2 regions of the Aliivibrio sp. S2TY2 genome follow, and region 1 is predicted to be linked to the other one. Evidence: predicted binding sites of a transcription regulator. Region 1 holds the regulator's gene; the other holds the start of a gene.
What was found. Region 1 encodes CRP, which controls carbon source genes, mostly activating them, when cyclic AMP is high. Its sites were predicted from a motif close to TGTGANNNNNNTCACA; they were not measured.
Positions count from the first base shown of each region.

Region 2: the regulator CRP is predicted to act here: its motif matches at 4,166-4,181, upstream of ectA (diaminobutyrate acetyltransferase).

Region 1 is NZ_JARACS010000007.1:54,394-59,779, reverse strand. Features, by position in the region: gene PVK63_RS12305 (SPOR domain-containing protein) at 1-187, shown strand, start outside; gene hslV (ATP-dependent protease subunit HslV) at 379-903, shown strand; gene hslU (HslU--HslV peptidase ATPase subunit) at 922-2,256, shown strand; gene PVK63_RS12290 (OsmC family protein) at 2,331-2,732, opposite strand; gene crp (cAMP-activated global transcriptional regulator CRP) at 2,978-3,610, shown strand; gene PVK63_RS12280 (DUF1338 domain-containing protein) at 3,681-4,475, opposite strand; gene astD (succinylglutamate-semialdehyde dehydrogenase) at 4,488-5,386, opposite strand, start outside.
Region 2 is NZ_JARACS010000005.1:25,239-30,624, forward strand. Features, by position in the region: gene PVK63_RS09715 (LysR family transcriptional regulator) at 1-255, shown strand, start outside; gene PVK63_RS09720 (aspartate kinase) at 301-1,728, opposite strand; gene PVK63_RS09725 (ectoine synthase) at 1,830-2,216, opposite strand; gene ectB (diaminobutyrate--2-oxoglutarate transaminase) at 2,231-3,496, opposite strand; gene ectA (diaminobutyrate acetyltransferase) at 3,522-4,055, opposite strand; gene PVK63_RS09740 (MarR family winged helix-turn-helix transcriptional regulator) at 4,306-4,731, opposite strand; gene PVK63_RS09745 (cytochrome b/b6 domain-containing protein) at 4,737-5,375, opposite strand.

The DNA.
Region 1 (5,386 bases):
ACAAGCTGAAGAGCGCAAGATGAATATTGCTTTCCAAGGCATAACATCTACCGTTCGTCATGCTGACGGCAGTAGTTGGTATAAAGTGGTTCTTGGACCGTATAAATTTAAACGTGATGCAGAAAAAGATCGCCATAAGTTACAACGAGCTAAAATCGAACCTTGCGCTATCTGGAAAGATCAGTAATCACTCATCAATAAGTTCAGCGACTAAAATCGCTAATAGCATCACACATTTAAAAAGGAGCGCATTGAGTGCTCCTTTTTTCTATCTATTCAACTTGAAAAGCCTACTCCTTCCCCCCATTACAATAGTAATAATCATGAAGATGATGTCATGCTTTAATTAATGGCGTCGTCGAATAAGAGGTTTTACTCGTGACTACAATTGTTTCTGTACGCCGTGAAGGCAAAGTCGTGGTTGCTGGCGATGGCCAAGCATCTCAAGGTGATATGATCGCAAAAGGCAACGTAAAAAAAGTACGTCGTCTATACAATGATTCTGTTCTTGTTGGTTTTGCTGGTAGCACAGCAGATGCCTTTATTCTGTTCGACCTGTGTGAACGAAAATTAGAAATGCACCAAGGTAACTTAACCAAAGCTGCGGTTGAGTTAGCTAAAGAATGGCGTAGTGACCGAGCATTGCGTCGCCTTGAAGCAATGTTAATTGTGGCAGACAAAACCACTTCTCTTATCATCAGTGGTACGGGCGATTTAATCAACGCGGACAATGATTTACTGACTATCGGTTCTGGTGGCTATTTTGCTCGCTCTGCAGCGACCGCATTACTGGAGAATACCGATTTAGATGCTCGTGAAATTGCCACAAAAGCGTTAACTATTGCTGGTGATATCGACGTATACACCAACCACAATCACACCGTTGAAGAACTGAACGCTTAACCAAAATAAGGAATTCCCATGTCTGAAATGACTCCTCGTGAAATTGTACACGAACTAGATAGCCATATTATTGGTCAAGATAAAGCAAAACGTTCAGTCGCGATTGCACTTCGTAACCGCTGGCGTCGTATGCAATTGGAACCAAATTTACGTGCCGAAGTTACGCCTAAAAACATCCTAATGATTGGTCCTACTGGTGTAGGTAAAACAGAGATTGCACGTCGTTTGGCGAAGTTAGCAAATGCGCCTTTCATTAAAGTTGAAGCGACTAAGTTCACTGAAGTAGGTTACGTTGGTAAAGAAGTTGAGAGTATCATTCGTGATTTAACCGATGTTGCTATCAAAATGACACACCAACAGGCCGTTGAAAAAGTAAAATTCCGAGCTGAAGAGCAAGCAGAAGACCGAATTCTAGACATTTTATTACCACCAGCGCGTGATGCATGGGGTAATAACGAAGAAGGCGATAATGATTCTGGTACCCGTCAATCTTTCCGTAAAAAACTGCGTGAAGGCAAACTAGACGACAAAGAAATTGAAGTGGATGTTGCTGCACCTCAGGTTGGTGTAGAGATCATGGCTCCTCCTGGTATGGAAGAGATGACAAACCAACTTCAAGGTATGTTCCAAAACCTATCAGGCGGTAATACAACCAAAAAGCGTAAGATGAAAATTGTTGATGCCCTTAAAGCACTAACAGAAGAAGAAGGCGTGAAACTGGTTAATCCTGAAGAACTAAAAGAACAAGCCATCTTTAACGTAGAAAACCACGGTATCGTATTTATCGATGAAATAGACAAGATCTGTAAAGGCTCAAACTCTCATTCAGGTGATGTTTCTCGTGAAGGTGTGCAACGTGATTTACTGCCATTAGTTGAGGGCAGCACAGTAAGCACTAAACACGGTATGGTGAAAACCGATCATATGTTATTCATCACATCGGGTGCATTCCAGATGGCAAAACCGTCTGATCTAATCCCTGAGTTACAAGGCCGTTTACCTATCCGTGTTGAGCTTGAAGCATTAACAGCAAATGACTTCAAACGTATCTTAACGGAACCAAACGCGTCATTAACTGAACAATACATAGCTCTATTGGCAACCGAAAATGTAAGCGTTGAATTTACTGAAGATGGCATCACTCGTATTGCTGAGTCCGCTTTCCAAGTAAACGAAAGTACAGAAAACATTGGTGCTCGTCGCTTACATACGGTGATGGAACGCCTAATGGAAGAGATCTCTTACGATGCTTCTGAAAAACACGGCGAGAGCTTAGTTGTTGATGCTGAATACGTAAGTTCGCGTTTAGGCAAGCTAGTCGCAGATGAAGATTTAAGTCGCTTCATTCTGTAATTTTTAGCCTTTATGCTAAATAAAGCCTCGTTAATGAAAATTAGCGAGGCTTTCTCTTTAGGAAACGCATTATTTTAAGCCACTATTTCCCAAGAGTGTGTCATATCAATGCCTTCACCTAGCATTAAACATACTGAACAATACTTCTGTAATGAATCAGCAGTAACTTGCTCAACAATGCTAGGATCCAGATTATCACCACTCACTTCAAAATGAATATTCACATGAGTAAACAGCTTTGGCGCAGTTTCACGACGCGCGCTTGATAACTTAGCAATACAGCCTGTTACTTTTTGATTTGCAGATTTAAGTCCATCTACAACATCAACAGAACTGCATCCACCAGCGGCCATTAACACCATTTCCATCGGGCTTGGGGCTTTTTCACCACCATTTCCATCCATTACCACAGAGTGACCAGATTGAGATTGACCTAGGAAAGTAAATCCCTCAATCCATTTAACTTCAGCGTTCATAAAAGCCTCTTTACTACATAAAAAGAAAACTCGTGATCCATTTCACGAAATTGTGCCCTTGGTCGCACATTTCATACGATCAAAGTCAAGAAATCAACGGCGAAACAAGGTATGATTTTATCAATTATCTCAACGAACATGCAGCCTTGTTCCGATAACCATATTCTATAGGCCAAACTGATATTTGGCTCAGTTATTTTAAAATGGACATCGCCTACTTGGCAAACGCAGAGGAAGTATAAAGTATGGTTCTAGGTAAACCTCAGACAGACCCAACATTAGAGTGGTTCTTATCTCATTGTCACATTCATAAGTACCCTTCAAAAAGTACTTTAATCCACGCTGGTGAAAAAGCTGAGACACTTTACTACATCGTAAAAGGTTCTGTTGCTGTACTAATCAAAGATGAAGAAGGTAAAGAAATGATCCTTTCTTACCTTAACCAAGGTGACTTCATCGGTGAGCTTGGCTTGTTTGAAGAAGGTCAAGAACGTTCAGCATGGGTTCGTGCTAAAAGCCCTTGTGAAGTGGCTGAAATTTCATTTAAGAAATTCCGTCAGCTTATTCAAGTAAACCCAGATATTCTGATGCGTCTTTCTGCTCAAATGGCAACTCGTCTACAAATCACTAGCCAAAAAGTAGGTGATTTAGCATTCCTAGACGTTACAGGCCGTATCGCTCAGACTCTATTGAATCTAGCTAAACAACCAGATGCAATGACTCACCCAGATGGCATGCAAATTAAGATCACTCGTCAAGAGATCGGTCAAATTGTAGGTTGTTCACGTGAAACTGTTGGCCGTATCTTGAAGATGCTTGAAGAGCAAAACTTGATCTCTGCACACGGTAAAACAATCGTAGTTTACGGTACTCGTTAATTTAACGCTTATCTTAAACGAATAAAAACGCAGCCCTTGAGCTGCGTTTTTTTATGCCTAAATTTTAGAATTAACTGTCTGTGCTTTCAAAAATTTTATCAGCAGATGCCGCGACAAATCCTGTATATATCTTGCCATTAGGTAGCGAATAACGCTTAGCAAACTCATAAAATCCACCTGGGATGTCAAACTCACCCTCAGTAAAGCTCACTTTCACTTTATCGGCCATGGTTGATGACTGTTCTAAGTAAACCTCAGGAGAGCCTTTCACTTCACCACCCACTTCGTTCATTGCAAAACCAGCATCACGTAAGTGTTGGTTCACATCAACCACTTCAGCAAACGCTTCAAGCTGATTAATATAAACCGTAAAGTGATTAGCACCATAACCATGAGCTGCCAGCCAAGAAGCGTACTCACTCTCTTTTGCTAAGATTTGATATTCCTCAAAACTTAACGCCCAAGGGCGGCCCGCTGAAAGAAAATCGCTGGTCGCAAAATAATGCGCAGGCACTTGTTCAACCAAAGCATGAATAATGTTCTGGGACTCAGGTGATAACTCTTCGACTAAAATCTCACTAATAAAAACAAGTGGCGCATTAGGATCTGGATGCTCAAAATGCTGTGCTTTGAGTTTTTTCGCTTCAAAATCATACGTCTCACACGCTTTATACCCTATTGCTAAAAATGGGGCGGCTAACGTTTGCAAGCCAACCTTAGGCAAATTAAACGTACGTAATGCAATGTGATCGTTAATCAATTCATCGCCATTAGATAATAACTGATGAACCCTTCCTGCCGATGGGGATAAACGAGTAATATAATCTTGCCATAATGACGAAAATAAAGACGTTACGTTATTCATGCCTATTACCTCTTATAAAGTTAAACCCGGAGACAGTTGAGCGGGAATTTCACAGGCATCGCCTTCCATTGAGGCCATTGGGTAGGCACAATAATCTGCTGCATAGTAGGCACTTGGTTTCATATTGCCTGATGCCCCCGGACCACCAAATGGCGCGTCACCACTTGCTCCAGTTAATTGACGGTTACGATTTACAATACCTGCGCGAATATGCTCTACAAAATATTCCCACTCATTGTCATCCGTTGAAACAAGGCCTGCCGATAAACCATAACGAGTGTCATTAGCAAGCTCTACCGCTTCTTCTAACGTTTCATAGCGTACTATTTGCAATAATGGGCCAAAGTATTCTTCATCCGGTAATTCAGCTACATTAGTCGCATCGATAATGCCCGGAGAAACAAAAGCGTGGCCTAAGCTTTTCGCCTCAAGCAGTGATTCACCACCTAAAGCTTGTAAATTCTTCTGGGCATTTAAAATAAACTCTGCCGCAGCGACTGATATTTGCGGTCCCATGAATGGCACGTTATCAGCAAAAGGTTGGTCAACCACAATGCTTTTTGCGACTTCAACAAGACGCACAACTAACTCATCTCCAGCTTGGCCTTTTGGCACATACAGACGACGAGCACAAGTACAACGCTGACCAGCACTGATAAAAGCTGACTGAATAATGGTATAAACCGTCGCTTCTCGATCTCCAAAATTATGAGAGATCACCATTGGGTTATTCCCCCCCATTTCTAGGGCCAGCATTTTCCCTGTATCTCCTGCAAATTGGCGATGTAAAATATGCCCTGTATTCGCACTGCCGGTAAACAACAACCCATCAATCCCTTTAGCGCTAGCCAGTGCTTCACCCGTTTCACGAGCACCTTGTACTAAGTTAATCACTCCATTAGGTAAACCGG
Region 2 (5,386 bases), on a different contig from region 1:
TCAAAGTTGTGGTATGCCAATACGCATCAAACCTTGATGGATCTTGCTTGTAAAGGAGTGGGTTGGACGATAGTACCAGAGCATAGTGTTACAAGCTTACTAGAGCAGAATAAACTTGTGGCGCTGCCAATTGCACATGAATTTGATGGCTGGCTTACCCCTATGGGTTGCTTGGTATCGCGTAGTCATGTTTTTGGCCCTGTATTAGAAGAGTTATTGTCCTCTTTACAAACGATTAGCCAAAAAAAACGCTAGCTCATTATTAATGAACTAACGGTTTATTTACACTGTAAAACGGAACTAAGCGACTTGTTCAGTTTTTACTTGTGTGGTGGCTATATCTTCACAAAACTCGTGGTGCAGCGCTCGTATAGCGTTTTGATAGTCTTTATCGCTGACAACAAACTGTACGTTTACATTGCGCATAGAGGAGTGCAGAGCCACAGGAGTGACGTCATTATTCATTAATGATAAAACCCCTTTTGCCAATGCTTTGTTGGTATCAATCTGAGAACCAATCACCGAGATTAACGCCACCATACGACCTTTAATCGAGGCGTTTGGATAGCGTTTTTCTGCTTTGTATAACAGTTTATTGAGATTGTCAGTGCTACCGCCAAGGTAATAAGTAATTGAATTAGCATTCATTTCTTTACCAATTAAACTCACTTGTGCGTCTGAGATAATTTCCATTAACTCATAGCCGACGTTATCTACCTGGCCTACCATTGCTTGATCAAACAAATGTAGGGCAAACACTTTTTCTTTACCTGCAATGATTTCGACTTTGTTGGTTTCTGGCTGGTAATCTGATGAGATTAATGTGCCTTTGTGTTCTGGTTCAAAAGTGTTTTTAATCTGGATTTCAATGTCACTTTCACGAAGCCCTGCCGCAGCATTAGGGTGAATCGCTTCCATTCCTAAGCTTGCTAATTGATCTGCAACATCGTAATTGGTGCGTCCAATCGGGAATACCTTATCGGTGCCTACAACACGCGGATCAGCCGAACTTAGGTGATATTCTTTATGGATAATCGCCAAATCAGCATGAGTAAGTGACGCGATACGGCTAAAGGTCATTTCACTGTAACCACGATCGTACGTGCCCATTAGACCTTCTTTGCAATAGGCATAGCCAGTAACAATTGGTAGCTCTGTGGTGACATCTATATCTTTAAATACATCAGTAATAGTTTCATCTAATGTTCTTGGAGTTTGATTGTCCCAACCAGAGAGATCGACGAATTTTGCGTTAATTCCAACGGTTTTTAGCTTTAATGCCGTGTTAAAGGCACTGTGAGCTTCACCAATTGAAGACAGAAATTCACGCACTTGAGGTAAATAACGACGCAATGAAAACTGACCGTATTGACAGGTTTCAAGAATATTAGAAATACAGGTTTTGGCTTCATCAATTCGTGAGCAAATGAATTTATCAGCTCTTAATCGGTTCAAAGGGTCAATAAATAGATGTTCATTGGTTAATAGCATACGATTTTTCACATACTCTAATGCTTCATCCCAGCTATCGTCGCGCTTAGCGATCAGTTTATACACACCAGGTTTGCCTGTTTTCTTACATTCAAGTAATGAATCGGTAATACCACCATAAGCAGATACAACAAAAACACGGTTATATGGATTTTGAGGGCGAAGAAAGATGTTGTCTAAAACGGCGTCAAACGCAGTCATAGAAGTACCGCCGATTTTTTCTACGGTATAAGTCATGGGTAATCCTTTTTGACTTTGAGGGAGAGAATCCACTTGAGTCACCTTGAACCCAAGTGGATTTACTACTAACTTAAATAAGCATTAGGGGGAATGAGTGTTTAATCTAAGATAGGGTAGACACCGTTTTCATCATGAACTTCGGCACCTGTGATTGGTGGATTGAACACGCACGCCATCACCATTTCTTTATCTTTATAAGCACGCAAGTAGTGTTCGTCATGCTTATCAAGAATGTACAAGGTGCCCGGTTTGATTGGGTAGGTTTCACCGCCAATGACTTCAATTTCACCTTCGCCACTCATGCAATAGACTGACTCTAGGTGGTTCTTGTAGTGAATGTGTGTTTCTGTATCTTGATAAATTGTGGTGATGTGGAAAGAGAAGCCCATGTTGTCGTCTTTCAACAACATTCTTACGCTTTCCCATGTTTCTGATGCTACGCGTCGTTCGCTATCACGACATTCGTCTAGTGTTCTAACAATCATTGTATCGTCCCTGATTAAGATGCTTTTTTGAAGTGTTTTTCTGCAATATTATCAATTGCGTTTTCAAAGATGGTTAGTCCTTCTTCTAGCTCTGACTCTGTGATCGTCAATGGACAGAAGAATTTCACTACTTCATCAGATGGACCAGCAGTTTCAATGATCATACCGTTTTTAAAACAATCTTTAGCGATATCACTTGAGATAATGCCATCTTTACACTCAATACCAATCATCATGCCGCGACCTTTTTGCTGAACAAACAATTTAGGGTAGCGTTTTACAGCACGAAGAATGACATCATTGACTTTTTGAGAGCACTGTTTGATGTGTGTTTCAAAATCTGAGTTTGCCCAGTAAATCTCCAGAGCTTTAGCTGCGGTAATAAAAGCGTGGTTGTTACCACGGAAAGTACCGTTGTGCTCACCCGGTTTCCATTCATCTAATTCTGGTTTTAGTAAGACAACCGCCATTGGTAAGCCGTAGCCGCCAATGGATTTAGAGAGTGTAACCATATCTGGTTTTATACCTGATGGTTCAAAACTGAAGAAGGTGCCAGTACGCCCACAGCCTGCTTGGATATCATCAACAATCATTAGAATGTCGTTGGCTTTACAAATTTTGCTTAAACGCTGTAGCCATTCATTGGACGCAACATTTAAACCACCTTCGCCTTGTACTGTTTCTAAAAGTACCGCAGCTGGTTTATCTAAACCGCTTGAATTGTCAGATAGCATGGTTTCAAACAAGTTAAGACCATCGATGTCGGCATAGCCTTCAAAAGGAATGCGAGTGATGTTGTTTAAACTAAAACCTGCACCTTGGCGGTGGTGTTGATTACCTGTTGCTGCAAGTGCACCAGCAGTACAACCGTGGAAGCCATTAGTGAAGGCAACAATGTTAGTTCGGTTAGTGACTTTACGTGCCAGTTTTAAAGCGGCCTCAACGGCATTGGTTCCGGTAGGGCCGGTAAATTGAACTTTATAATCTAGATCTCTAGGTTCTAGGATGTAATTATTCAATGCATTCAAGAAAGTGGCTTTTGCACTTGAGTGCATATCTAAGCCATGCGTAATGCCATCATTTTCGATGTATTCAAGTAAAGCTTGCTTTAAGACTGGGTTGTTGTGACCGTAGTTGAGTGATCCGGCTCCAGCAAGGAAGTCTAAGTAACGTTCGCCGCTTTCGGTTTCTAGCCAACATCCTTTTGCTTTTTGGAAGACAACTGGAAAACTATTTGAGTATGAACGTACTTGTGATTCTTGCTTCTTGAAAATATTCATGATGAGTCCGTTTATGATTCCTATTTTATTTTAGAGCGATACGATACAAATATTCAGTATCGTGTTTGCCTTTGAAATGGGTTTCTTTGTCTAGAAATGTGGTTACTTCACCTTGATCACCGTTTTCGGCATCCAGCTTTTTAAATAGCGACCATGAAGCGGTATTGGCTTTGGTGATGGTTGTTTCTACGAATTCGGTATGTTTGATGTTTTTACGCTGTAAAAGCTCATTTAGCATTGAGTAAGCTAAACCTTTACCTCGGTAGCGAGGAGAGACAGCGACTTGCCAAATGAATAATGTTTTTGGGTCATCAGGCTTATGGTAACCAGAGATAAAACCAGCAAGGTTGCCGTCTTTCTCTGCTAAAACGCAGGTCTTACTGAAATGGGTAGATTGGAGAAAATTGCAGTATGAAGAGTTGATATCAAGAGGTGGACACTCGGTGATCAATGCGTAAACATCGTCACCGTCTGTCCTTGAAGGCTCTCTAAATGTCCATTTTTTGCTGGGTTCAATATCCATGCTTGAACACAAGATTCTGGGTGCCGCAATAGTCATATGTAAATACATATCCTTTGTACTCTAATTAAATTCCTTTTTATTATGGGCATTTTTAGAGGTGTAAAGGCAAGTTAATCACAATAAAAGCGTATTTCTTAGCTTGTTAATGTGATACTGGTCACATTTTAGTGGTTTTGTTTAGTTAGAGTTCTACGTATTCGATTGTGTGGATTGGATGAAAAACTGGCTTTTTATAAAAAATAGCCCGTCTTACTTGGGCTATTTTTCGTGTTTTTTTAAAAGAGATTTATACTGCAGCGACCATTTTTTGTAATAGGCGAATCATCTCTTTTTGTTCGTTTAGATCAAGAGAGCTAAGTGCTTCTTTATTCACCTTAATTGGGATCGGCAAAAGTGTTTCTTTTAGTGTTCGACCTTCATCTGTGAGGTAAATTCGAAATGAACGACGGCTGTTGGGATCCGCTTGTCGTTCAACAAGGCCAAGCTTTTCTAATTTATCTAATGTTCGTGTTGTTGTGGAGTTTTCCACTTTTGATTTTTCAGCAATATCGCGTTGAGTGACTCCTTCTTCTTCCCATAAACACATCATGGTTGGCCAAAGAGCAACTGTTAAACCGTGTTGTTTTAACTCTGCTTCGAAATGTTTTGAGGCTTGGTTGGCAATAACGTTAATCATCCATCCAAAGCTGCTTTGACGATCAAATTCTTCCATTGTGTTCAAACTCCTGCGCTTACAACTATTGCAATGGTAACTAATCCGGTTGCAATTAGCACCAATAATGCACGTTTATTTGATACAAACATCAAGTTCGATGATGTTTGATTTTCTGTGAGTTTCTTTTGTATACCAGTAACCATTGCCCAAACAAGCGGCTTTGAGCGTAATTTATAAAAAAGAATGGCAACTAAATGCAGTATGACTAATACCGGTAACAAACGTGCACATATTCCATGCAGGGTAACGAAAATATCAAAGACATCATCATTTAAAACGATATCAGAGTAAGGGATGTGATCGAATAACCCTGCTAACGCGATACCGGTAATACATTGAATAAATAAAGTGAAAATTAACCCGATGACCATCCAAGATCCTGCTGGATTATGGCCTACTTTTGATGGCTCTTTTCCTAATAAATAACGAATGGTACGTTTTGGGGAAGCAATAAATTTTTTAAAACGGCTCGTATCACTGCCAACAAAACCCCATACAATGCGCCACATAATAAGAGTAAACAGGACTAAACCTAAATAGACATGCGGTCCTTCTCCATTAAAGCCACTTGCGGCTAATCCGATAAAAAGCAGAGCTTGGAGCCAATGATATAAGCGTGTTGGTAAATCCCAAATCTTCATTTTCTTGTTCC